DNA from 3 places in the Evansella sp. AB-rgal1 genome. Region 3 is predicted to be linked to each of the others. Evidence: riboswitches for the same ligand, from Rfam matches in the RefSeq annotation. Region 3 holds a riboswitch; each other region holds the start of a gene.
What was found. A riboswitch is a leader RNA that binds a small molecule or an ion and turns the genes downstream of it on or off. The one in region 3 is predicted to bind cyclic di-GMP.
Positions count from the first base shown of each region.

Region 1: it holds a riboswitch for cyclic di-GMP, as region 3 does, so the genes downstream of both, ACERII_RS03215 (DUF192 domain-containing protein) here and ACERII_RS24270 (EAL domain-containing protein) in region 3, are expected to answer to the same signal.
Region 2: it holds a riboswitch for cyclic di-GMP, as region 3 does, so the genes downstream of both, ACERII_RS12480 (diguanylate cyclase domain-containing protein) here and ACERII_RS24270 (EAL domain-containing protein) in region 3, are expected to answer to the same signal.

Region 1 covers NZ_JBGUAU010000003.1:80,167-87,968, forward strand. The annotation lists gene ACERII_RS03175 (discoidin domain-containing protein) at 1-115, shown strand, start outside; gene ACERII_RS03180 (DNA-3-methyladenine glycosylase) at 157-741, shown strand; gene ACERII_RS03185 (DUF3892 domain-containing protein) at 820-1,044, shown strand; gene ACERII_RS03190 (hypothetical protein) at 1,147-1,320, shown strand; gene ACERII_RS03195 (agmatine deiminase family protein) at 1,577-2,596, shown strand; gene aguB (N-carbamoylputrescine amidase) at 2,611-3,489, shown strand; gene ACERII_RS03205 (glycerophosphodiester phosphodiesterase) at 3,576-4,442, shown strand; gene ACERII_RS03210 (CapA family protein) at 4,615-5,766, shown strand; cyclic di-GMP riboswitch class I at 6,455-6,539, shown strand; gene ACERII_RS03215 (DUF192 domain-containing protein) at 6,657-7,019, shown strand; gene ACERII_RS03220 (Flp family type IVb pilin) at 7,039-7,221, shown strand; gene ACERII_RS03225 (A24 family peptidase) at 7,562-7,802, shown strand, end outside.
Region 2 covers NZ_JBGUAU010000013.1:23,341-31,142, reverse strand. The annotation lists gene ACERII_RS12490 (ABC transporter substrate-binding protein) at 1-680, opposite strand, end outside; gene ACERII_RS12485 (NUDIX hydrolase) at 1,190-1,708, opposite strand; gene ACERII_RS12480 (diguanylate cyclase domain-containing protein) at 1,836-3,338, opposite strand; cyclic di-GMP riboswitch class I at 3,532-3,613, opposite strand; gene ACERII_RS12475 (methyl-accepting chemotaxis protein) at 4,131-5,861, opposite strand; gene ACERII_RS12470 (hypothetical protein) at 7,230-7,370, opposite strand; gene ACERII_RS12465 (CBS domain-containing protein) at 7,388-7,802, opposite strand, start outside.
Region 3 covers NZ_JBGUAU010000046.1:20,322-28,123, reverse strand. The annotation lists gene ACERII_RS24280 (S-layer homology domain-containing protein) at 1-2,207, opposite strand, end outside; gene ACERII_RS24275 (acyltransferase family protein) at 3,914-5,935, shown strand; cyclic di-GMP riboswitch class I at 6,288-6,370, shown strand; gene ACERII_RS24270 (EAL domain-containing protein) at 6,450-7,181, shown strand; gene ACERII_RS24265 (hypothetical protein) at 7,386-7,802, shown strand, end outside.

The DNA.
Region 1 (7,802 bases), on a different contig from region 3:
GTTGCAATCATTTATGATTCATCAACCGGTACGATTTGTGAAACTGGCCTTTATCCATCCTTTGAACACTAGCCCGCAGTTGCGACGGGTCAGCTTATATCAATTGGAGGACTAGTGAAACTTTTACAAAAAGAATAATAAGGGGGATTGTACAACATGCTAAAGCCAGTTCATAAGGAATTTTTTCAACAAGAAACATTACAATTAGCTCAGTCTCTCTTAGGTAAAATTCTCGTGAAAGAAACAAAAGAAGGAACAGCTGCAGGCTGGATTGTTGAAACAGAAGCATATATGGGTGCGGAAGATCGAGCGGCTCACAGCTTTGGTAATAGGAGAACCAAACGCACGGAGGTCATGTTTGGAGAACCAGGGTATGTATATACATATGTCATGCATACTCACTGTCTTGTCAATGTAGTGAGCGGACCAAAGGAAGCACCTCGAGCAATACTCATACGTGCAGTAGAACCACATTTAGGAATAGATTTAATGTATGAACGAAGAGGAACAATCAAAAAAGATACGGACTTAACAAGTGGACCAGGAAAGTTGACGAAGGCGTTAGGGATTGTGAAAGAAGACTATGGACTTCCACTTTTTGAACCACCACTCTATATTGCAGAAGGATATGAGCCTTGCTCTATTTCAAGTGGGCCAAGAATCGGAATAGATAACAGTGGTGAAGCAAAAGAATACCCTTGGCGCTTTTGGATTAGTGGCAATAAATTTATCTCAAGGTAAGTAGGACAGAAATGGAAAATCCCTCTTGTTATAGTTAACAAATATATGCAGATAATACAACAGAAGGAGGCGATAACTATGGCAGAAACGGTAACTGCTGTAAGGAAGAATAATGAAGGAGATATCGTAGAGTTGCAATTATCGTCAGGACAAGTTGTAGATTATAAACAGGCTCAACAAATGGCGAAAAACGGTGAGATTGAACATGTAAATGTATTCCGTGGACGAGACGGTGAAGAACATTTACGAAGCGACGCAGATGGAATTGAACAAAACAATCTGGACAATTTACCGTCATTTTAAAGAAAACTATTTGTTAGCTGTATTGAAATAGGCAGACATAGGTCTGCCTATTTTTTTGAAAGTGCTCGTTTTTAGACAACAATGAAAGAGATAATTTTCCCCATGGGGGATGAAAATACATTATTATTAGATGTTTTAGTAACATCAACTGTATATGAAATGAGCGTAAGTCCACGAACTCCAGTGGGATGTAGAGTAGAGGCGAGACACCGTAGCAGACGGGAGCCAGGACGGCGACATGACGCCGTTGCCCACAGGACGTGGGCACGTTCCTAGGCGGAATTGACGGAGGGGGCTCGGCAACTCCCCACAGGAAAGGAGTGGACAGTAGCGAATGGAATACAAACAACAAAGTTAGTATTCCATATTAGTCTGATACACGTATTTTCAGGGTAGACGAATAATTATAAGAAAAAAATTTCAAAATTGAGTAATAACAACTTTTATTATATGATGTACGGTGGAAGTCAAAATAATAAGATAAAGAGTGATGAAATTGAGTAATGTAAAACCAAATGAACTACAATATACAATGCCACCAGAGTGGGCAGAACACGAAAGAACATTCATCTCATGGCCAGTAAAAGATTCCATGGTTTATCCAGAAGACCACAAAACTGTTTCAGAAGGATATGTTGAGTTAGTAAAGGCAATTGCTGAATTTGAACCAGTGACCGTGATCGTAAACGAGGAAGAAAAGGAAGCGGTAGAAAACCTTTTCTCTGATCAATCGAATATAGAATTTTTATCCATCCCTCATAATGATGCATGGTTCCGTGATAATGGACCAACGTTTATTACAAATAATGACGGGGAAATAGCAGGGGTGAACTGGATTTTTAACGCATGGGGAGGAAAATATTCTCCGTGGGATTTAGATGATCAAGTTGCACCTAAAGTATTGGAACACCATAATATCAAACGTTTTGATGCCCCGTTAGTGATGGAAGGTGGCTCTATCCATGTAGATGGAGAAGGAACGTTAATTACAACAGAAGAATGTCTTCTTAATCCAAACCGTAATCCAGAACTCACTAGAGAACAAATTGAACAATATGTTAAAGAGTATGTAAACATAGAAAAGATTATTTGGTTAAATAGAGGACTAAGTGGCGACGAGACGGATGGCCATGTTGATAATATTGCCTGCTTTGCTGAACCAGGGAAGATCATTATGCAAGTTTGTGACGATCCTGAAGATGAAAATTATGAGATAACGAAAGAAAATTTGGAGATTTTAATGAACGAGACAGATGCAAAAGGTCGTTCATTGGAAGTTATTAAAATTCAACAGCCACCTAATACAATGTTTCAGGAAAGCCGACTTACATTAAGTTATTTAAACTTTTATTTTGTGAATGGTGGCATTATTTTACCTGTTTTTGGTGGACAGGCCGAAGAAACAGATCGTTTAGCGATAGAGAAGTTACGTGAGGTTTTCCCAGAAAGAAGAATTAGGACGATAGATGGAATGGCAATTATCAAAGAGGGCGGCAATGTACACTGTACTACACAACAAATGCCAAAGGTACAAGCTACAAAAAGTGAATAATTGAGGTGAAAGATATGAGGAAAGTGAAAGTAGCAGCAACGCAAATGAGCTGCTCTTGCAACGTTGATGAAAATATAAGCAAAGGGGAAGGATTAGTACGAAAAGCTGCTGCAGAAGGTGCACAAATTATCTTACTGCAAGAGCTGTTCGAAACACCTTATTTTTGCCAAAAAGAAAAGTCTGATTATTACACGTATGCAACGGAAGTAGAATCTAATAAAGCGATTAACCATTTCAAAAAGATCGCAAAGGAACTACGTGTTGTACTACCTATCAGCTTTTATGAAAAGAAAAATAATGCGAGATATAATTCCCTCGTTGTGATTGATGCGGATGGCGAGATTCTAGGAACTTATCGAAAGAGTCATATTCCAGACGGACCGGGCTATGAAGAAAAATTTTACTTTAACCCTGGTGATACGGGCTTTAAGGTTTGGAAAACAAGATACGGGAAAATTGGCATCGGTATTTGCTGGGATCAATGGTACCCAGAAGCAGCAAGATGTATGGCGTTAATGGGAGCAGAAATGATTTTCTACCCTACTGCAATTGGCTCAGAGCCGCAGGATTCAACGATTGACTCACGAGATCATTGGCAAACAGTTATGTTAGGTCATGCTGGTGCAAACTTAGTTCCAGTGATTGCATCCAATCGTGTAGGGTTAGAAGAGGATGAGGAATCAAGCATAACGTTTTACGGTTCATCGTTCATTGCAGGACCACAAGGGAACAAGATTGTGGAAGCGGATCGAACAGAGGAAACGTATCTAGTAGCAGAATTTGATTTAGATGCGTTAGAAACGCAACGAATCGAATGGGGGATTTTCCGAGATCGACGTCCAGATTTATATAAAATTATCACCTCCTATGATGGAGACTTAATAATTAAATAATGATTGTGCAAAAATAAGATCGAGAAAATGTAGCGGTCTTATTTTTTTTGAAAAAATATAAACTGTTAGGCTGAAAGGGTGTTTTCATGAAACGCATTATTCTTGTTGCTTTACTTATTTTTACTCTTGCGTCTTCTCAGCTTACTTTGGCAAAAGATAATCAGTTAATGGCACAAGCCACTCTTCCAACTGGAGAGGAGTTCTATATAGGTGCACATCGAGGAGCCTCTGCTTATGCACCAGAAAATACAATAGCCGCTTTTGAATTAGCAATTGAAATGAGAAGTGATTACATAGAGCTTGATGTTCATGAAACGAAGGACAATGTACTCGTTGCCATCCATGATGATACAGTAGATCGAACCACAAATGGTTCTGGGAAAGTCGGAGAGATGAAGATTTCCGAAATAAAAGAGCTAGATGCTGGATCTTGGTTTAATGAGACATACCCTGATCATAGTAATGAAAGTTACATTGATGAGAAGGTTCCTACATTAGAAGAAGTTTTTCGTAAGTTTGGTCGTGCTACTAATTACATTATTGAATTAAAGACGAGGGGTATAGAAAAAAGGGTACTGGATCTTTTACAACAGTATAAGTTACTTGAAGAAAATGGTCGTTCCAATTGTATTATTATCCAATCGTTTGACAAAGAAAGCTTACAAATCATTCACAGCCAAAATAAGTCTATCCCCCTTTTCCAACTCTTAAAGCACCCTATCATTGGGAAAGGTACTGATAAAGAACTAAAGGAGATCAAAAAATATGCCATTGGGATTGGTCCAAATATAGATAGAATAACGAAACAGTACGTGGAGGAAGTAAGGAAATATAATCTTTTCATTCATCCATATACAGTGGATAAGAAAAAAGAAATGAAAAGGGTAATAGATTGGGGAGTGTCAGGGTTTATGACAAATTATCCTGAACATGGAAAGAAGGTTCTCCAATAATAGGAAAAATTACTTTTACCTTGATAACATACATTGATATAATTTTACATGAAGTACGAAATTTCTTTTATTTTCTATCGCATTGGACAAGTATCGAAACGGAAAAATGATCGTCTAAATCATAAAGGGCTATATTAGGCGTTATGAAGACACAGCATATTGGAGTGATTTCATGAATTTCGCACGTATATTGATATTGTTATTTGTTTTTCTTGTTGGATGTCAAAATGTAGTAAACGAAGGAAATGAACAAACCTTTACAAAAGAACCATCACTTATAGGAAATATGTCAGAAAGGTCTAATCAAGAGCGTGATGATATTGATGTAGAACGAAGATGGGAGTCCACCATCACTATCGGTGCTATTGGAGATGTACTTATTCATGATCGTGTTTACGATAGGGCAAAAGTGGGGGAAGGAAAATATGATTTTTCACCAAGCTTTGAAGAAGTAGCTGATTTATTGCATTCACCAGACTTTTTAATGGCTAATATGGAATCCATGCCTGGTGGTGTGGAGTTAGGATTGTCTGGTTATCCACTTTTCAATAGTCCTCAAGAGATTGTAACTGATTTACAGAACGTAGGGGTAGATATGATGATTGGTGCAAACAATCACACTATTGATCGTGGATTAAAAGCAGTTAATAACGCATTAGATTTGTATGATGTAGTAGGTATGGATTATGTTGGGGTATACCGAGATCAAGAAGACCGAAATACGGATCGAATTGTTTCTATAGAGGATATTTCCTTAGGAGTATTAGCATATACATACGGAACGAATGGAATTCCTATTCCATCAGGACATGAGTATGTCGTTCCTTTAATTAATAAAGATCAAATTACAAAAGATGTGGAACGATTACGTGAAAAAGTCGATGTACTCATCGTCCATATGCATTGGGGAACCGAGTATATTCGTGAACCTAATCAAAATCAGAGAGATTTGGCACAGTTTTTAGCTGAACTAGAAGTTGATATTGTCTTTGGTCATCATCCTCATGTGCTACAACCAATTGATGTGATAAAAAATGAGGAAACAGGACATGAAACTACGGTCTTTTATTCGTTGGGTAATTTCTTTTCAGGGCAATATTTTGAGTTCACTGATATAGGTGGCGTTGCTACAGTGGAGGTAACAAAAGAAACCGTGGGTAATGAATCCACCGTTACTATCACTACTCCACAAATCGAGCCTACTGTAGTGATTCTTGATGATATTTATCGAGTGAAGCCTATGGAAGCTACAGATGGGTCTCCTATCACAGGTACAACGTTTGAGGATGTGTTGGAGCATACGATGATTTATATGGGAGAGTAAAACATAATACATGGAGGCTGGGACATAAAAATGGAGTAAAGACAACTATGTATACTACGTACAACTCATTTTGGAAGGTGTTGCTCCGAAGAAATCTAATTCCTGTGAAACGAAGCAAACAGAGTGTGCCGATAAACGAGTTGGTATTGATATAGGGGCATCCATCGTAAACTAAGTAGATTAGAACCCCACTCCTTTAGGTGTGAGAGTATCAGATGTTCTAATCGAGGTAGTAACTCCAGCGAGGATAGACTTGGTCAACAGGAGTATTGTGTTGTCTTGTAAGACCTAGATCATGATGAATAGGGGTGTGACTATATACCTATAATAAGCCAAGTGTGCGTTACTAAAGTAGCTAATACAAATACAATAATGTATCATTTTTGACTTGAAAGGGCGTAATTTTTTAAAAAATATGGGCATTTATGTTTGTTTTTTCTCTTTTTGTTCAAAAGCAAAAAATAGGCTGTTATAACTAGTAATTATGTAATAAATTGAAAAAATCTATAGTTATGTGAAAAAAGTACCAACTAATGTAACGAGAGGGCATAGTTATATTTGTTACTTTCTTAAAGATTGTCAATTTTGTCGAAAAAACGTGTAAAAAAAATGAGTATAATGTTGGATTTTGTATTTCTTTGTTCTCATCTATCATTTAATTAAGAGTTCAGTCGGACAAAACGCTGATTCTCGATAAAGGCAAAGCTGGTGAAAACCAGTGACGCAAAGCTATAGGGGCTTCGGTGGAAACACAAAGCTAGCCAGTTACCGAAAGAACAGGGAGTAATTTCTTCTATATAATGAAAGCAGAGTTTATTTACTCAGCTTATTTATTCTGAAGAATTACGAGGAAGTACCCCCGCTTTCGGTAGAGGCGGGGGTATTTTTTATTGCTTGGAGGTGAAGCATTGAAATTAGTAAACCTGGGTAACGACAGGGTAATAGCCGCAAACGTTAACCAAGCGTATAGCTTTTTTAAGAGATTAAAAGGCTTAATGTTTACAAAAAAGCTTCCCATAGGTGATGGATTACACATTAAACCCTGCCCATCGGTTCACACCTACTTTATGAATTATGCAATCGATATTCTATACATTAATAAGGATAATCAGGTTGTAGCTATCGATGAAGCATTAGCACCAGGAAAAGTAGGTAAGCGGTACAAAGGTGCACACTCAGTTGTGGAGTTATCAGCCGGTACAGTCAAAAGGTCCGAGACAAAAGTCGGACAAAAAATGAAATTTATAAAATAAAAAGAGGAGCGTGTAAATTATGTTAGTAAACAAACTTAAAGCGTTAGTAGTAGAAGAAGAAGGACAAGGTATGGCGGAGTATGCTTTAGTATTAGGAGTTATAGCTGTTGGGGTTGTAGCTTTATTGTCGGGATTCGGAGAAACAATAAAAGGATTATTTGAAAGTATTATAGGAGAATTTGAGGCTGAAGTAGGGGAATAAACCTTAATTGTTCACTATTTAGAATTTTATAAATATGTAAATGGAATGAGACTGGGACATAACGAAAGTGTAACATTGAAAAGACGAACGATAGGTAACCTAGCGGAGGAAAGATACGAAGACTCCGGCGGGATCAAAAGGCAAGGGAGAGACCCCAAGCGTGCTTAAGCGCTCGGCGGCTCACCAGCTCACCAGCCGCCCGCGGAAAGCGCAGTATCTTTCTGCAGAGGATAGTATACCAAGCATCATTTCGTTCGGATTTCTCTTTGCTGAAAACACTTTTGTTCCAGCCTCATTTTTTCTACAAAAATTACTTCGATTTAGAAAGGAAGATAGCAAGATGTTATTACTGAATTTTTTACTAATTGCTGTCCTCACTGTATGTGTTATTACTGATTTAAAAAACAGGAAAATTTACAACAAAGTAATTTTTCCAGCACTTATTATTGCTCTCCTTCTTAACGCAATCTTCTATGGTTGGTCAGGAATATCCAGTAGTTTACTAGGGTTTGTAGTTGGTCTAGGTATTCTTCTTATTCCGTATTTACTAGGAGGAATGGGTGCAGGGGATGTTAAGTTAT
Region 2 (7,802 bases), on a different contig from region 3:
ATTGGCCATTGTTCTCCTAATTCAGCAGCTGCTTTTGTTTGGAAGTCCGCCACTCTAGCATCCCAATCTGCAAGAAGTTGTGCAGCATCCTCTTGCTTATTCATTGCCTCACCCATTAGTTCTACTGTTTCTTTAAAAGCAAACACAGACTCGTGGGTAACTGTAGGTGCAATTTGTGAAAGCTGTTCGTACACTTCCTCGTGACGCAGTTTAGATGCAATGATTAGATCTGGGTTAAGTGCTGCAATCTCCTCTAGGTTAGGCTGGGTTTCTAGACCAACAATGTTAACACCTTCGAGGTCACCCTTTAAGTAATCATAAACTGGTTGTTGTACCCAAGATTCTACGACACCCACAGGAGTCACACCAAATGCAACGATAACATCCGTCGCTCCTTGATAAAGGGTAACAATTCTCTCTGGCGTGCCTTCAATTTCTGTTGTACCCATAGCATGCTCAATTACTCTCACGCCATCTGCCGCAGTTTCATGTTCCGTTTCTTGCTCTTGCTCTTGCTCTTCTGTACCTGACTCTTCCGTATTTTCAGTCTCACCATTATTCTCGTTTTGATCTAATTCGTTTTCCCCACACCCCGTTAAAAACAAAGTAAATGCAAGAAAGAACGCTAGTAAAGAAAAGGTGGTAACTTTCTTGTATGAATTCATCCTAGTTTTGATCATGAAATAATTCCTCCTACTAATCTAGTGGTTTTGTTTTAATTGATATTGATTATCAATATCAATTACTAGTATACGATGAGAAATAACGAATATCAACCCCTTTTTTTTAAAACCAGTGGGAAGCAGTGGGGAAGCAGTGGGGACGGTTCCCACTGCTTCCTGTTCTACAAATTTCGGGTTGTGGCACTTATAAACTTTCACTCGAAACGGTTTTTAAACCACTTTTATTTGCCATTTCACTCTCATTAACCGACGCTGTTATTCTGGTAGTGACATGCACCTGTACCCCAAAAACCCAGAAAATAAAAAAAAGCGCCCTCTCATCACCGAAATCCAAATGCTCTGGACGATTAAAATCGCTTTTTGCTTTTAATCGTCCAGGTTATTTGACACGATGTAATGGCGCCTGGAGCTAGACCATTTTCTAAGTCCAAAAATTTTAATTTTTATGCTTTCTGCTTACCTTTTCAAATAGGAAGCAGCGAGAACCGTCCCCGCTGCTTCCTACCCTAAGGAACACGTGGCCCCATATACTTCCTCATGTCGAACAGTAGATTTATCAGACTCTTATGATAGGGAATGAATATCCCCTCGTCTATCATCCTCATGATTTCATCCCTTGAAGCCCACTTAACTTGCTGTACTTCTTCCGGCTGTAAGGTTAGTTCCCCAATATCAATATCTTCCACAACAAGATAATAATCATCGAAGCCAACTTCGAAGTTAACAGTAAAGGACGGCCTTACTCCATGAAGATTAATTATATAACCTATCTCCTCCAAAACTTCCCGCTCAGCCGCTTGCTGGCTTGTATCTCCTGCAATGGCACTACCTCCTACCGTTAAATCCCACATATTAGACCATCCTTGTTTAAAAGGTTGCCGTTGTTGGATTAACATTTCACCCTTATTGTTAAAAATACAAACATGAACCACAAGGTGAAAGTCTCCCGCTTCAAAGGATTCTCCACGCACCATCGTTCTACCTGTAAGTTTTCTATCCTTATCGTATATATCCCAAATCTCCATTACTTTTCACCCTTTCATCGGAAAAATCTCGGTTATGCCTAACTCAAAGAACCGCACCATATACTCCCTTGCCACTTCTTTTGTTTCGCAAAACGAAGGAAGCAGCGAGAACCGTCCCCACTGCTTCCTACCTACACTGCTTCTCTACATACATCCTTTTATCGGCTACGCTATATAATTGGTCCATTGTTTGGCCATCGGTTGGATAGTGACTTACACCCATACTTGCTGATAGAGAGATTTCATGTTCACAAGAAAGCTCCAGAGGTTTTGCTAACTGCTGTTGAATGGCTTCGATAATCGTTTCTGTTTCCTCCACACCCACCAATAGTACAAATTCATCCCCGCCTAATCTTGCCGCATGGTGTTTATCTGATATAGCTTTCTGTAGAATAGAGGCAAAATGTTGAATGGCATAATCTCCCGTTTGATGACCGAACGTATCGTTTATCTTCTTTAATTTGTTTAAGTCTAGTAAAAGAAGGTTAAATTCATTTTCCCCCTTTAAAAGGTCGGTTATCTGTCTTTCAAAATCAGCCCTATTTGGCAAGTCAGTCAGAATATCATGGTAAGCCAAATACTGTACTCTCTCTTCTCTTGTTTTTGCTTCTGTAATATCTTTTAACATGACAAATACAAGTTTTTTTCCTTCTACTAAAATAAAATCGGAATCTATTAATACCGTTTTCCGTTCTCTTAATTTGTTGACGAAAGATAGTTCTAGGTTTGCAACTTTTATTTGTTCTTCGAAAACATTATTGTATCTAGCAGCAAATTTTTCCTTGTCTAATCCAGTTAAAAACGATATTATCGGCGATTGAACAACATTTTTACTTTCCACCCCAAGATATTTTGAGATTTGTGGACTGGCTTCAAGAACCATGCCATGTGCATCCATAATAAGAATTCCAGAAGGAGATTTTTGAAACAAGATATGATACCTTTTTTCATATGACGATAAATAATCAAATTTTGACATACTAAAAAAGACAGCGATTGCCCAGAAAATAGAACCATGTGGAATAAAAAAATGGAAGTAATTATCACTAGAATCTCCCATTAATAAGGAAACAATTAACATAAAGCTTGTCCAGAAAAAAAACGCCAAAATTCCTTTAAGCCACATTTTAGCAGCGTTATTCCCTTTATTCATTTCAATAATTGTTAAAAATATGATAATGATTAAGTACGAAAAATTAACTATCCATAACAGATATATGCCTGGTCCTGGAATAAACGTTGTATCTAGTGTACTCCCCTCTACATTAACCATCCATGAATCAATAGGAAAAGTCAGTAGCAAAATACTTCCTGGAAGGAATAAAAGTTTAAGGTATTTTGCGTTTTTTCTATTATAAACGCCTCCATTGAGAAACCAAAGATGTAGCGCTAATAATGCTCCGATGGTTATCGGTCCATTCACCCAGTATAAACTGAATTCGTGAAAATACAGTGGATAATTTACAAGTGAAGCAAATACACCGATAAACCACATAGAAGTGGACACATACAACAAGCTACATGTAATATGCCTAGCACTATGACGATTACGACTATAAATCATACCCGCCATATACAAAAATACACTTGCTGGAATCAAATACAATATGCAAAAAAATAAAAACTCCATTCCATTCACCTACCTTCTATGTAGCTCGGATAATCCACTATTCCATGTTTAGAAAACCACTCTGTCTTTGAGAAACACCGAAAATCAAAGTGAAAATATTGTAAATCAGTTGGTTATGCAACCAAGTAGTTTGATAAAATTGATATAAAACTTTTTCACACAAAAAAAACTGCCTTCTTCACAGCAGTTTAATAATTGCAACCCGGCTGTCATGCTGTGTGTTTAGACCCGTGGCTTTGCGTCCTATGCTTTCACACAGTTTGCCAAAACTATAATGTTTCTTTTAGTATAGTCCATTATCCCTAGAGAGAAAAGCACTTTCATAAATTTACCTACTGCGTTTGGGTAAAATGTTGCAACCCGGGGGACGGTTCCTGTGGCTCAATCAACCATACATATTGGCGTGACGAGTTCATCCCTTTCACGAAAGGAGCAGCACCCTTCTCTGTGAAGCCTCTCTATACAAAAGTGATCCCTCTAAGCGGACACTCTACTCCAGAATTTGCAGAACGTTTAACAACGAAAGCCCAAGTAGAGAAGCTCATCTTAACCCATTTACCACAATTCGGGAATCACCACGAACTTCTAAAATGGCCAAAATCGATTTTTCACGGGTCTGTGGAACTAGTCAAAGAAGGATTAATAGCCGAACTTAACTATAGAAGTTTGATAAAAAAGAGCAAGGAATTTCCCGCAGGACTCCTTGCTCAAAAATTTTCACTATAGAGGTGAACCTTCTAAACGATCGATAAAACCGAACAAACTTCTGGTGGTGACAGGTAGCAACATTCATCACTTAAAGCGTTGCATCATTTTTGCAAGACTAATAGATAAATCATTTAGCTTTATACCAATGTCATTTGTGTTTTTCAGTTGGGTTACTTGGTTTTCGCTTAAGGCAAGAATTTCTTCCGTACTTGCCGATGTTTCTTGAGAAACCGAAGATAGATTACCTAATGCATTTTCTAAAATTGGCAAGGATTGTACAACGCTATTCAACTCAGATTGAACTCCTTTTAATTGATTACTTACCTTCGATATATCTTGCAGCATCTCATCAAAGGAAACCTTTGAATCGTTTGCCAATCTTATATTTGCGTGTATTTGTTCATGCATTTGATCAAATTCCTGACTAGCGTTTGTAGTGATTGTTTCTAGTTTTTCAATAGATTGTGTGATTTCATCCGTTGCAGAAGATGATTGCTCTGCTAATTTACGCACTTCATGGGCAACTACTGCAAACCCTCTACCTGCATCGCCAGCTCTTGCAGCCTCAATAGTTGCATTTAAAGCTAACAGTTTTGTTTGCTCAGCTATGCCTTGAATTAAACCAACCAGCTTGTTTATTGATAGGGAATAATTTTTCACTTCCCTAACGTTACTTGATAAATGGTCAAAACCTACCTCGAATGTTTTAATCACTGAGATTAACTCGGTAATGTTCTCCTCTCCAGACTTGGCTGACTCTGTCATTTTATCGGAGCTAGTAAATACCTTCCCCATATTCGTCGTCATATTTCCCATGTTATTTTCCATATCTTTTAAAATGATGACACAACTTTCCGAGTTACTAGCAGTTTGTTCTGCCCCGTGCTTAACAATATCTATCGCATCAATTAAATCATTGTTAGATGCAAGACTATTCTCAGAGGAGATCCTCAATTCATTACCATTTCCCTCTAATTTTAAAGCGGTTCTTTTAAGCTCATCTAACACATTTCTCAGATGACCAATCATCGCGTTATAACTTTTATGTAAAGAAATAATCTCTGGCAATGTTGTATTAATCGATAGTGATTGATGTAAATTACCTTCTCTTACCTTCTGCATAGTGCTGCGTAAATCTGTTAGTGGCCTTGTGATTGTCCTCATAAACATACTAATTACGATAATAACCACTACGATACTAATTACTATTGCAGATAAAGTAAATAAAGCCATATTGTTAACTGGTTCCATATAAGTGTCACTCGGTATCAACATGACAAATAATCCATTAATTTCTCTCATTTGTTGAAAAACAATTGTGTAATTATCACTACTAAGTCGTTCATGAAATATTCCATTTTGTATATCGACTATTTTTTTAATCAGCTGGTCGCTTACATCAATATTTGCTTGTTCACTAACATTAAAAGGTTTTAACTCACTATTTTCTATGTAAAAAAAATCTGCGGAAATTCCTTCAGTAGCAAGTTTTTTTTGCTGAAATTGAACATTAAAATTAAGCTGTTGCATAAAATAATCATTGTCACTAACGTAAACAAATTTTAAGTTTTCCGCAATATGACCAATTAGTTCAGCTTCACTAAGTAAACGATTTTCCATCGTATTGATTGTCATATCTCTTGCTTTAAAATAAGAACTAAACCCAACTATTAGTAAAGATGTAACTAAAAGAGAGGTAAAAATAATAAACATCCTCGTACTTAAATTAACTTTTTTCATCAAATCTCTGAACAAACTTCTCTTATCACTCGCTTGTTTCTCTTTTAATAAAACATTTTTCTTCCTTATTTCCAAATTAGTCCCCCCAAGATAACTCACTATTCGACAATTTCATTATAGACGTTCTAAGTAAAGTTTCTGTAAAGGGAATGTATAGTCTATGTAAAGAGAACAAACAAATTTTCACGTATTTTCAGAATCTGTAAGGGGTAGGGGCAACCAAGAGGACGGTTCCCTTGGTTAAAATAATCGAAGTAGCAATCACCAACAACTTTCTTTTCGACAAATTTAGGGGGGTGGGGTGACGCCTAGCACCACCCCAGCTCGTACTTACCGTGTTTTACCACGCGCGTTCGATTTAGCTTTCCCTCTTTGTTGTTCATTTGGTATTTTACGATCTGGATTTGTAGGTTCGAAATTTGGTTTTCTACCTTGATGCTCAGACATGTAAACTCCTCCTATTTTCGGGTAACTTTTTCCTCAACATTAATTAAAATAACCACAAAGACATAAACTATGCATTGGGAAGCAACCGGAACGGTGTGCCCCCTTCTAATTGGCTGGTTAATCATGCAGTTTGAACCGTTTCATGCAGGCTTTCTTGCTAATCCCGACTGTCCAACTTCCATATATATGGATAATGATGCGGTAAACGGGTGGTATCTAACAATTTTTCAGTGAATACTAACATTTATGCGGTGGATACTAACAATTAGAAGAGAATTACTAACAATTTGTCGAATGGCGGCTGTCCACCCTCCCGCCCTCAACTGCTTATTCAAAATTCTATTCACATTCCCCGCCTCCTAATGCCAGGAATGAGGGCGGAGGATTTTGATTTTTGCTTTTTTCACTGAGTTTTGTTTATTTAAACTATTTTTCGTGTTATTTCCGGTGTGCCCCCTTCTAATTGGCTGGTTAATCATGCATTTTGAACCGTTTCAAGCAGGTTTTCTTGCTAAGCCCGACTGTCCAATTTCCATATATATGGATAATGTTCCGGTTAACGGGTGGTATCTAACAATTAACGGGTGGTATCTAACAATTTTTCAGTGAATACTAACATTTATGCGGTGGATACTAACAATTAGAAGAAAATTACTAACAATTTGTCGAATGGCGGCCGTACACCCCCCCCCGCCCTCAACTGCTTATTCAAAATTCTATTCACACCTTACAATTAAGCGAACGAATCTAACAAATAGGGGTCAAAATATTACATTTTGTCAAATGATGCAAAAATCACATCACCTACTCTTTCAAAAGCCTTTCCACTTCAATTAATCAAAAGCAAAAACAAAAAAAAGTCGAAGAAGTAAGTTTTCCCTACTCCCGCGACTTTGCTGTATCTTTCCTCATATTTGCCTTTTACTGTTAGTACTAGATTCAGGTCTTGATAGTTGTCTATTGCCAAAACATGCTTCCATTTGGTGGTATGCATGCTTATGAAAACCACCCATGCCAAAAGAAGCACTGAGAACCGTCCCCACTGCTTCCCCAATGCTTCAATGCTTCCCCTTCACTGCCGCACAAAGCTCCCACCGCTTCCTCCATGAAAAAGGAAGCAGCAAGAACCGTCCCCACCACTTCCCCACCGCTTCCTAAAACTGACTAGCCAAGGTTAATGTTGTGTGATCTATTCTAACTAAATCCCAAGAAGTCACAATGCCGATTGGCTTTTGGGTACGGATCCCTGTCTGAGTAATAAGAATTGCTTCTAGCTTTTCATTGCGATCAAAAGCACCTTCAAATACATCTTCTAAATCGTATATCGTACTACCTCTATGTAAAAATTGTACATTATGTTTCTTTTCACAAGATAAAATATCTTTCGCTTGTATGCCTTCTAACGATACCACATCACCATGCATGTTCATAGATATCCATTTGGCAATACCGCCTTCCGTTAACAAACCAACAAACGCAGACTCATCATCATAGATAGGAAACTGGGAAAACCCTGTTTTCTCAAGTTCTTTTAAAATATATGTAACAGGGATATCTGGTTTAAAACAG
Region 3 (7,802 bases):
ACACCAGAAACTGATAGAATTGCATTTGTACCAGTTCCTACTTCACCAATATTAACTGATTTAGCTGGTAATACAATTACTACCACTTGCTTATCAGCATCTTTAAAGTATATATCTGTGTTAGCTGGAAGTGCTTGACCATCTAATCTATAATTTGAAGCATTTAAAGCAGTTGCAGTTGTTACTTCTTTTAGAGAACCATTATCTGAAAAAGAAACTTCAAATGTGTTTGCTTCAGTTACAACACTAGATACAGTAGCCACTAAGTCAGTTGTTGTCGATGATCCTGCTGACACTGTAGCAGTTGTAGTAGCTAGTGTATTTTTATTACGTTCTACTAGATCAGCAACAGCAGACGCTTCAATACGAATTGAATAATTACCAGCTACAAAAGCAGTATTGTCACTTTTTGTAATGTTAATTTTTTTATTATCATCTGCATCCTCTGTAAAAGTTAATCCAGTAGTAGCAATCCCATCGCGTCGAACGATAAACTTGTTAGCATCTTCAAGAGTTACACCTTCACTAAAAGTAACGGTAATAGTCTTTTTGTCTGAAGAAACTGATGTACCAGCAACAGTAGGAGCTACAGTATCTTTTACCATTTTATAAGTAGATGTAGAAGCAGGGTTATTGTTACCAAATAAATCTACTAATCCATTACTAGCTAATAATAATGTTAAATCTTTGTTATTTCCAGTACCGTATAGTGTATTAGAATTAAATTTAATATCAAATTTAGTTCCAGTTGTATCTCCAGGAGCAGCTTCTATACTATAGTCCGTGAACGGAGCAGCATCTTTTAAAACAGTTAAAGTCGCATTTAAATCAGCTATAGTAGTTGATCCACTTTTGCTACCTAACTTCTTGTTAAATTCAACTCTTAATGTATTAGAATCATACTGTGTAAATGATTTAACCCCAAGAGCAGAAGCATCTCTAGTGAATGTAACTGAACCATTGAAAGCTGCTAAAACATTCCCGTTGAAATCTTCAGCGCCAGCAATATAGATTGATGCACTAGATCCAGTAGATGAAGAAGCTGGTCTAGCAAACGTTAGTTCAGTTACAGGTGCAGTATTTGCATTTGTAAAACTAACAGGTGTACCATTAACTCTTAAAACAGTTGGATTTGCTTTTATTGCTTCAGATAAAGTAACTTTCACTTGATCACTAACAGCATCATACTCTACATTTGTTACTGTAGGAGCAACAGTATCGTTTACTGATAGTCTAGCGATATATTCTTTAACAGTTACTCCATTGAAAGCTTTCGCTCCATCAACTGTAACTGTGTAGTCACCATTGAAGTATTCACTAGCACTAATATTAGTGATAGTTAGAGTTTTACCATCCGAACTTAAACTTCCATTTAAGTTTGAAGATGTAATTGCTTCAGCATTGCTATTTGCAGCAACAACAGATACCGCACTTTTTAAAGTATTATCAGTACCAGCATTAACAATTACAGAATCTTTATCAATTGGTTGATTAAATTTAATTTGTAGTTCTTTTGCATTAACCGCACTAACGCTAGTTACTACAGGCTCAGAAGTTTCAACCTCTAAACGCACTTCTTCAACTTCAGTTCTGTGAACAAATACTGCTGCTTCAGCACGAGTTACATCATTTCCAGGACGGAAAGTTCCATTAGAATATCCGTTAACTACACCTAAACTAGCAAGTGTGTAAACATATTCTTGAGCCCAACCAGAAACATCTGAGAATGAAACAATTGCAGTCTCATCTTTAGTTAATCCATATGCTTCAACAATCATTTTTGATAATTGTTCACGTGTAATTGTTTGGTCTGGACGGAAAGTTCCATCAGTAAATCCATTGATTACACCTGGCTTCTGATCTTGGATTGCAGCAATAAAGCTAGAAGCCCAGTGATTAGTAGCATCAGTTAATTCCGTTTTTGCATCTTCATCTACATTTAAACCTAGAGAAAGAGCTAATACTTTTGCAGCTTCAGCACGAGTGATCGCTGTTTGAGGATCATAAATTCCATTCCCACGACCATTGATCGCACCTTTTCCTACTAAATAATCGATAGCGTCTCCAGCCCACTCTTTAACACTATCCGTGTCAGTAAAACTTACTTGTTCTGCTGCTAATGCAGCTGGTGCTACTGTTGTAGCTGCTACAGCTACCGCAACACCTGTTGCTAAAAACTTACGATAAGACTTTGGTTGATAAGCCATGTAACTATTTCCTCCTTTTATTATGTACATAATTGTACTAAGTCTCTCTAGCTATGATAGTTACAACCTACTATTGTTAGGTTGATAGTCTCACAAACTAGCTAAGCCCTTTTATATTACCCGCAAGATTAGTATAATTTCCCCATAATGTTTTGTCAACAAATTTTGGGAATTATATTACTTCTCTATATTTATAAGAAAAAATAGATTATGCTAATCTTATAGGGAAATACTGTCTATTATTTTACAATATCAAACAAAAATTTCATAGTAAAATATTAAAATAAACTGAAAAATTATGTTTTTTCTTTAGATTCAATAAGAAATTGTTTGTATTTACATACTTAATAAACTCTTTTTATTGTTATTTTTCATATTTTTTATTCGCATTAATTTCTAGATTCCTCCTTTTATTTTGTCGAATAAATAATAACCATACAAAAATGATTTTATTCTTAGCTCTTTGGAAATATGCCTATTTATTTTACTTTTATAAAATTTGGTCATTCGCTATGGGGGAAAGTTTCGAAGTATTATATTTAGTAGTTTTTTTAATAACAGACAATTTCAATAGATTCTATCGGTAAAAATAATCATACTCTCTTAAATAACGCCAACGCCTTACTAAACTTCTATTATTATTAACAGCAAACAAAAGAGCCCTAATAAATTAGGACTCTTCCTTATGTAGAGATTTATATTAACGTTCATTTTACTCATCCGATATCATATTGTGGTACCTATTACCTTTATAACGTTATATAAAGGTAATAGATTCCATTTGTAGAAAGGTTAGATGAAAGAAGAACCGAGCTAGTTGATATTAATGAATGAATAATACCAAACTTATCTTTTATGCTAAGTCTATGATGTAATTGTGACATTAATCCACTTCCCCATTGTCACAACCGAAGCTGTTTTGAGTAAGTTGTTACGGAATACTAGGAATCTCTTTCTAATGCTGTTTCTTTAGAAGAAAGGTGCAGAAACAAGTTTGCGGGCTTAGGCTTAAACACCTGTCTTCTATTGATCACTCATTATTATTGAAATACCAACAGTTCCCTAACAGACTTAACAAAAAAACTTTGGCGGAAACAGAACGAGAAAGCTTCCTAATTACCCATTTCATCGTCTTTCCACAACCATAGACGTATTGTATCACATCAAATTTTTATTTGAAATCCCTAATTCATTCCAATATGTTAAATTATTGTAATAATTTTGTTAGATATCATTACAGAATCACTAGATATACGGACTTTTTCTTGTAGCTCCCTCGATATCTTCCTTAATATACCAAAAATAACATGACTGTATTAATCAACATCCGCTTATGGAAGGCGATTTAAGAACCTAAACTCCATTTTATATTATTTGTTACAATATTATGAAAACTAATAGTACAAAATGGGTTTGTTTGAAAGTTTTTACGAATTTTAACGTAAAATATCTTATTTCTATCTCTATCTTTTGAAATTATCCAAACCACGAATGATAAATAAAGATTATAAGTTTTAACAATATAGATGCCTATTGATAGTTTTGAGTTGAGTTATCGAGTACTGTATCCAAAAATACACCACCTTTATAATGCCCCCCAACTGTAAATGAGAATTACTCGTTGATGCAGGTAGTATCTTAGTTTAAAATGGACATCGTGCTTCCTTTTTATTCATAGAATTCACAATGAGATGGAGAGAACGGAAATGACTCTAGTAAATACAGGTGACTTACGAAGATCTGAAAAGAAGTTTCGCCCCGAGTTAGAAGGTGTCCGGGCTGTTGCTGCATTATTGGTTGCAATCTACCATATATGGTTAGGCTCTGTTTCTGGTGGAGTGGACGTGTTTTTCATTGTATCTGGATATTTAATAACAACGTCTTTACTTTCTAGAATGGAGAGAGATGGAACAATTCACCTTTCTGAATATCTTTTAAATTTAGGAAAAAGGTTACTCCCTCTTGCACTTATTGTTCTTCTTTTTTCTACTATATTATCTTTTCTTCTTTTACCACAAGTTCAGTGGAAACAAATTATGTCGGAAATTTATGCATCAGCTTTTTATTTTCAAAACTGGCTGTTAGCTACTAACGCTGTAGATTACTTAGCTCAAAATAATGCAGCAAGTCCATTACAACATTTTTGGGCATTGTCTATTCAAGGTCAATTTTACTTAACTTGGCCACTTATCATTTTCATAGCGTTTGTTTTTGCAAAAAAAGTGTTTAAAACGCCCCTTCGCAAAACTCTATTATTCGTTTTAATTACTATTTTTATTACATCGCTAACCTATTCTATTTTTATTACTTCTCAAAATCAACCTTGGGCTTATTTTGACACCTTTGCTCGTGTGTGGGAATTTAGTTTAGGGGGAATTTTAGCATTACTACTTCCCTATTTATCTCTCAACAAAATGGCAAGTACCATCATTGGTTGGGCAGGCTTAAGTATTATTGCTTTTACAGGTATTTTATTACCTGTGTCAAACGTATTCCCAGGATACGCAGCATTATTACCGATATCTGGTGTTGTACTCATTATTATCGCGTCAGAGAACGGAACTAAATTTGGGGTCGAAAAACTTTTGGGCTCAAAACCTCTGATGTTTTTCGGAAGTATTTCTTATGGATTTTATTTATGGCATTGGCCACTTTTAATCTTTTATTATGCCTACTTCGGAACAGATTCCGTTACCATACTGTGGGGGATGGCTATACTTAGCCTTACATTCCTCTTGTCTATTCTATCGACGAAATTAGTGGAATCTCCGATTAGAGGATTGTCATTAAAACAATCAAAAAGGAAAATAGCTTTCGTTTTACTACTATTTCTCCTTCCAGTTTTAGCCGCAAACAGCTATTGGGATTTACATTTGGAACAGGTGGAAGAAGCATTTAGACAACAAGCTGTCATTGAAGATTACCCTGGTGCTCACGTGCTTTTTAAAAATGTAGTTGCGGCAGAAGATGTACAACCAATCGGTACACCTCTTGATGCAAACAGTTCCATGCCTACGTATCATGACGATGGTTGTTTTGTTCGCATGGATGATCCAGGCGTAAAAGTATGTTCTTACGGTGAAACAAACAATCCAGATTTTGTTATCGGTCTTGTAGGTGGCTCTCGTACTGGGCATTGGTTTACTGCATTAGAAGAATTTGCGGAGGAATTGAACTTACAGATTGATGTATATAATAAGAATGCTTGTAGATTCTCGACTCAGGATTTTGATGGATTGCTAAGGGATTCTTGTGTTGAATGGAATGAACACGTTGTTGAACCTTTATTAGAAAACCCACCAGATTTAATTTTTACAACAGCTAATGTAAGTAGTGGTGCCACAATACCTGACGGATACATCGAGATGTGGGAAAAATTTGTTGGAATTTCTACTATCTTTGGGATCCGAGACAATCCATCCATGCCGGAAGATATTCCAAAGTGTGTAGAAGTAAATGGTGCGGAAGATTGTGCTGTTCCAAGGGAAAATGTTTTATCAGAGAATCCACCATGGGAAAATACAGAAGGCTTGCCAAGCAATGTGTATTTCGCAGATTTAACTGATTACCTATGCGATGATGAATTGTGTCACGCAGTTATTGGTAATGTATTAGTTTATCGCGACAGATATCATTTAAGTACATTATATGTATCAACTCTTGCAGATCCTCTGAAAGATCATATTGTAAAAGCTCTTGAACAAGTAGATCAACAGGGCGATTCATAAATTATATTTGAAAAAACGTGGCTTATCGTCAAGTCATTGATAGCGAAATCCTTCGTTTCCTACAATTTCATCCTATATGGAAGGTAAACATACCTAATCCAAAAATGAGTGTCACCATTTTAATTGGTAGCACTCTCTTTTTTTACTCAGTCAAACAATCAACACACGCTACTACATATAATTATGCTCTTATTACTAGAATAATAGGAAGAGACATGTTCTATCAAATTGTACTTCAGGTAACTAAATAGTACTTTTCCCCCTTGTTCACCTATACACTTGGCGAAAATTGTCGAAAGTATTGGACTTTTGTAACTATTGAATTATAATATAAATAATTATTCATATTTGGTTTCGACAACGGCAAACATATGGAAACATATGGACGCAAAGCTATGGGCCTAAAGTGAGAACTACGGCTGCCAAGTTACCGAAAAACCGGAGAGTGCCTATGCATGCCCTGTTTTTTGGGTGTGCATTTTTTATTACATCACGAGATAAGGAGTGCGAAGTTTTGAATGCAAAGTTTTATCAATTCTTAAAGCAAGAGCAATTCACCCACTGCTTCCAACCTATCTACCACTTAAGGGAAAATAAAGTTCTTGGTTATGAGGCTCTATTGCGGACAGACATGTATGAGAATCCAATGGATGTTTTTCAGGAAGCAGTGAACGAGAAAAGGCTCTATGAATTGGATATGCGGTCCATCCATAAAGCCATCGTTGCCTACAAATCAGCAGGCAAAACGAAAAGAAATGGAATTTTGTTTTTAAATGTCTACCCATCGACAATTATTAATCAAAACTTTCTTCCTTTTCTAACAAAGATTATCAGTGATGGTACACTGAAAAGTCAAGAAATTATACTAGAAGTGTCTGAATCACAGCTGACTGTTGATTACCAGGTACTTCAAAATGAGATAGAACAACTGAATAAGCTCGATGTCAAGATTGCTATTGACGATGTAGGAAAAGGTTATTCAAACCTAGAGTCACTGATGAACTTGGACGTTGCATACATCAAACTAGATAAGTTTTTAATGAGGGACTTGCATATATCCAAAAAGAAGCAACTATTATTGAAGCATCTCATTCACTATGCAGACGACATTTACACTCCTATCATTGTAGAAGGAATTGAAAACGAGTTAGAAAAAGAAATAGCATTAGATCTTGGAGTTACCTTTGGACAAGGCTTTGGATTATGTAAACCTTTGCACCTTAGTGAGGTAGTTTCCTATAGATAAAAACAATATTTATGAAGCAAGTAGGATGGTGTATATTTCTGTCTTACGATGATAAAATAGTTTACTACATACGAAACAAGTCTTCCATAAGTTCTGCTCTTACCATTTAGGTAAGGGTATTTTTTTGTAAAGAAAGGTGAAACTTTTCCTAGCTTTCTATCGTTTCACAACTAACTTACACAATTTATTACGAGGTGATATGAAATGAAATATTGGAAAATTGCTATGTTTAGTTTAGTGACTTTTGTTTTCCTAGCAGGATGTGGTACTGGTGATATGGACGAACCTACGGGAGATGCGGGTCGTTCAGGGGATCGGGCGCCTGATAGTGGGGCTTCTGATGCAGATGCAGATTTTGATGCCATTCGTGACGTAGAGGATTTACGACCCTTTTTAACGAAACATGACATTGCACACGGAGATTTTTATTTGGATGGTAATAGGCTTGTGATTAACTTGGTTGATGGAACGGATGAAATAAAAGAGTTCATAGAGGCTCATTGGGAAGTAGCTTATGAGCTTGATTTTGCAGGAGTACAGTTTACCCATGAGGAATTAGAGGGTGCTCAAGAACTTCTAAATGAACACAATTTGTATAAGGAAGCGAATATTTACTCCTCT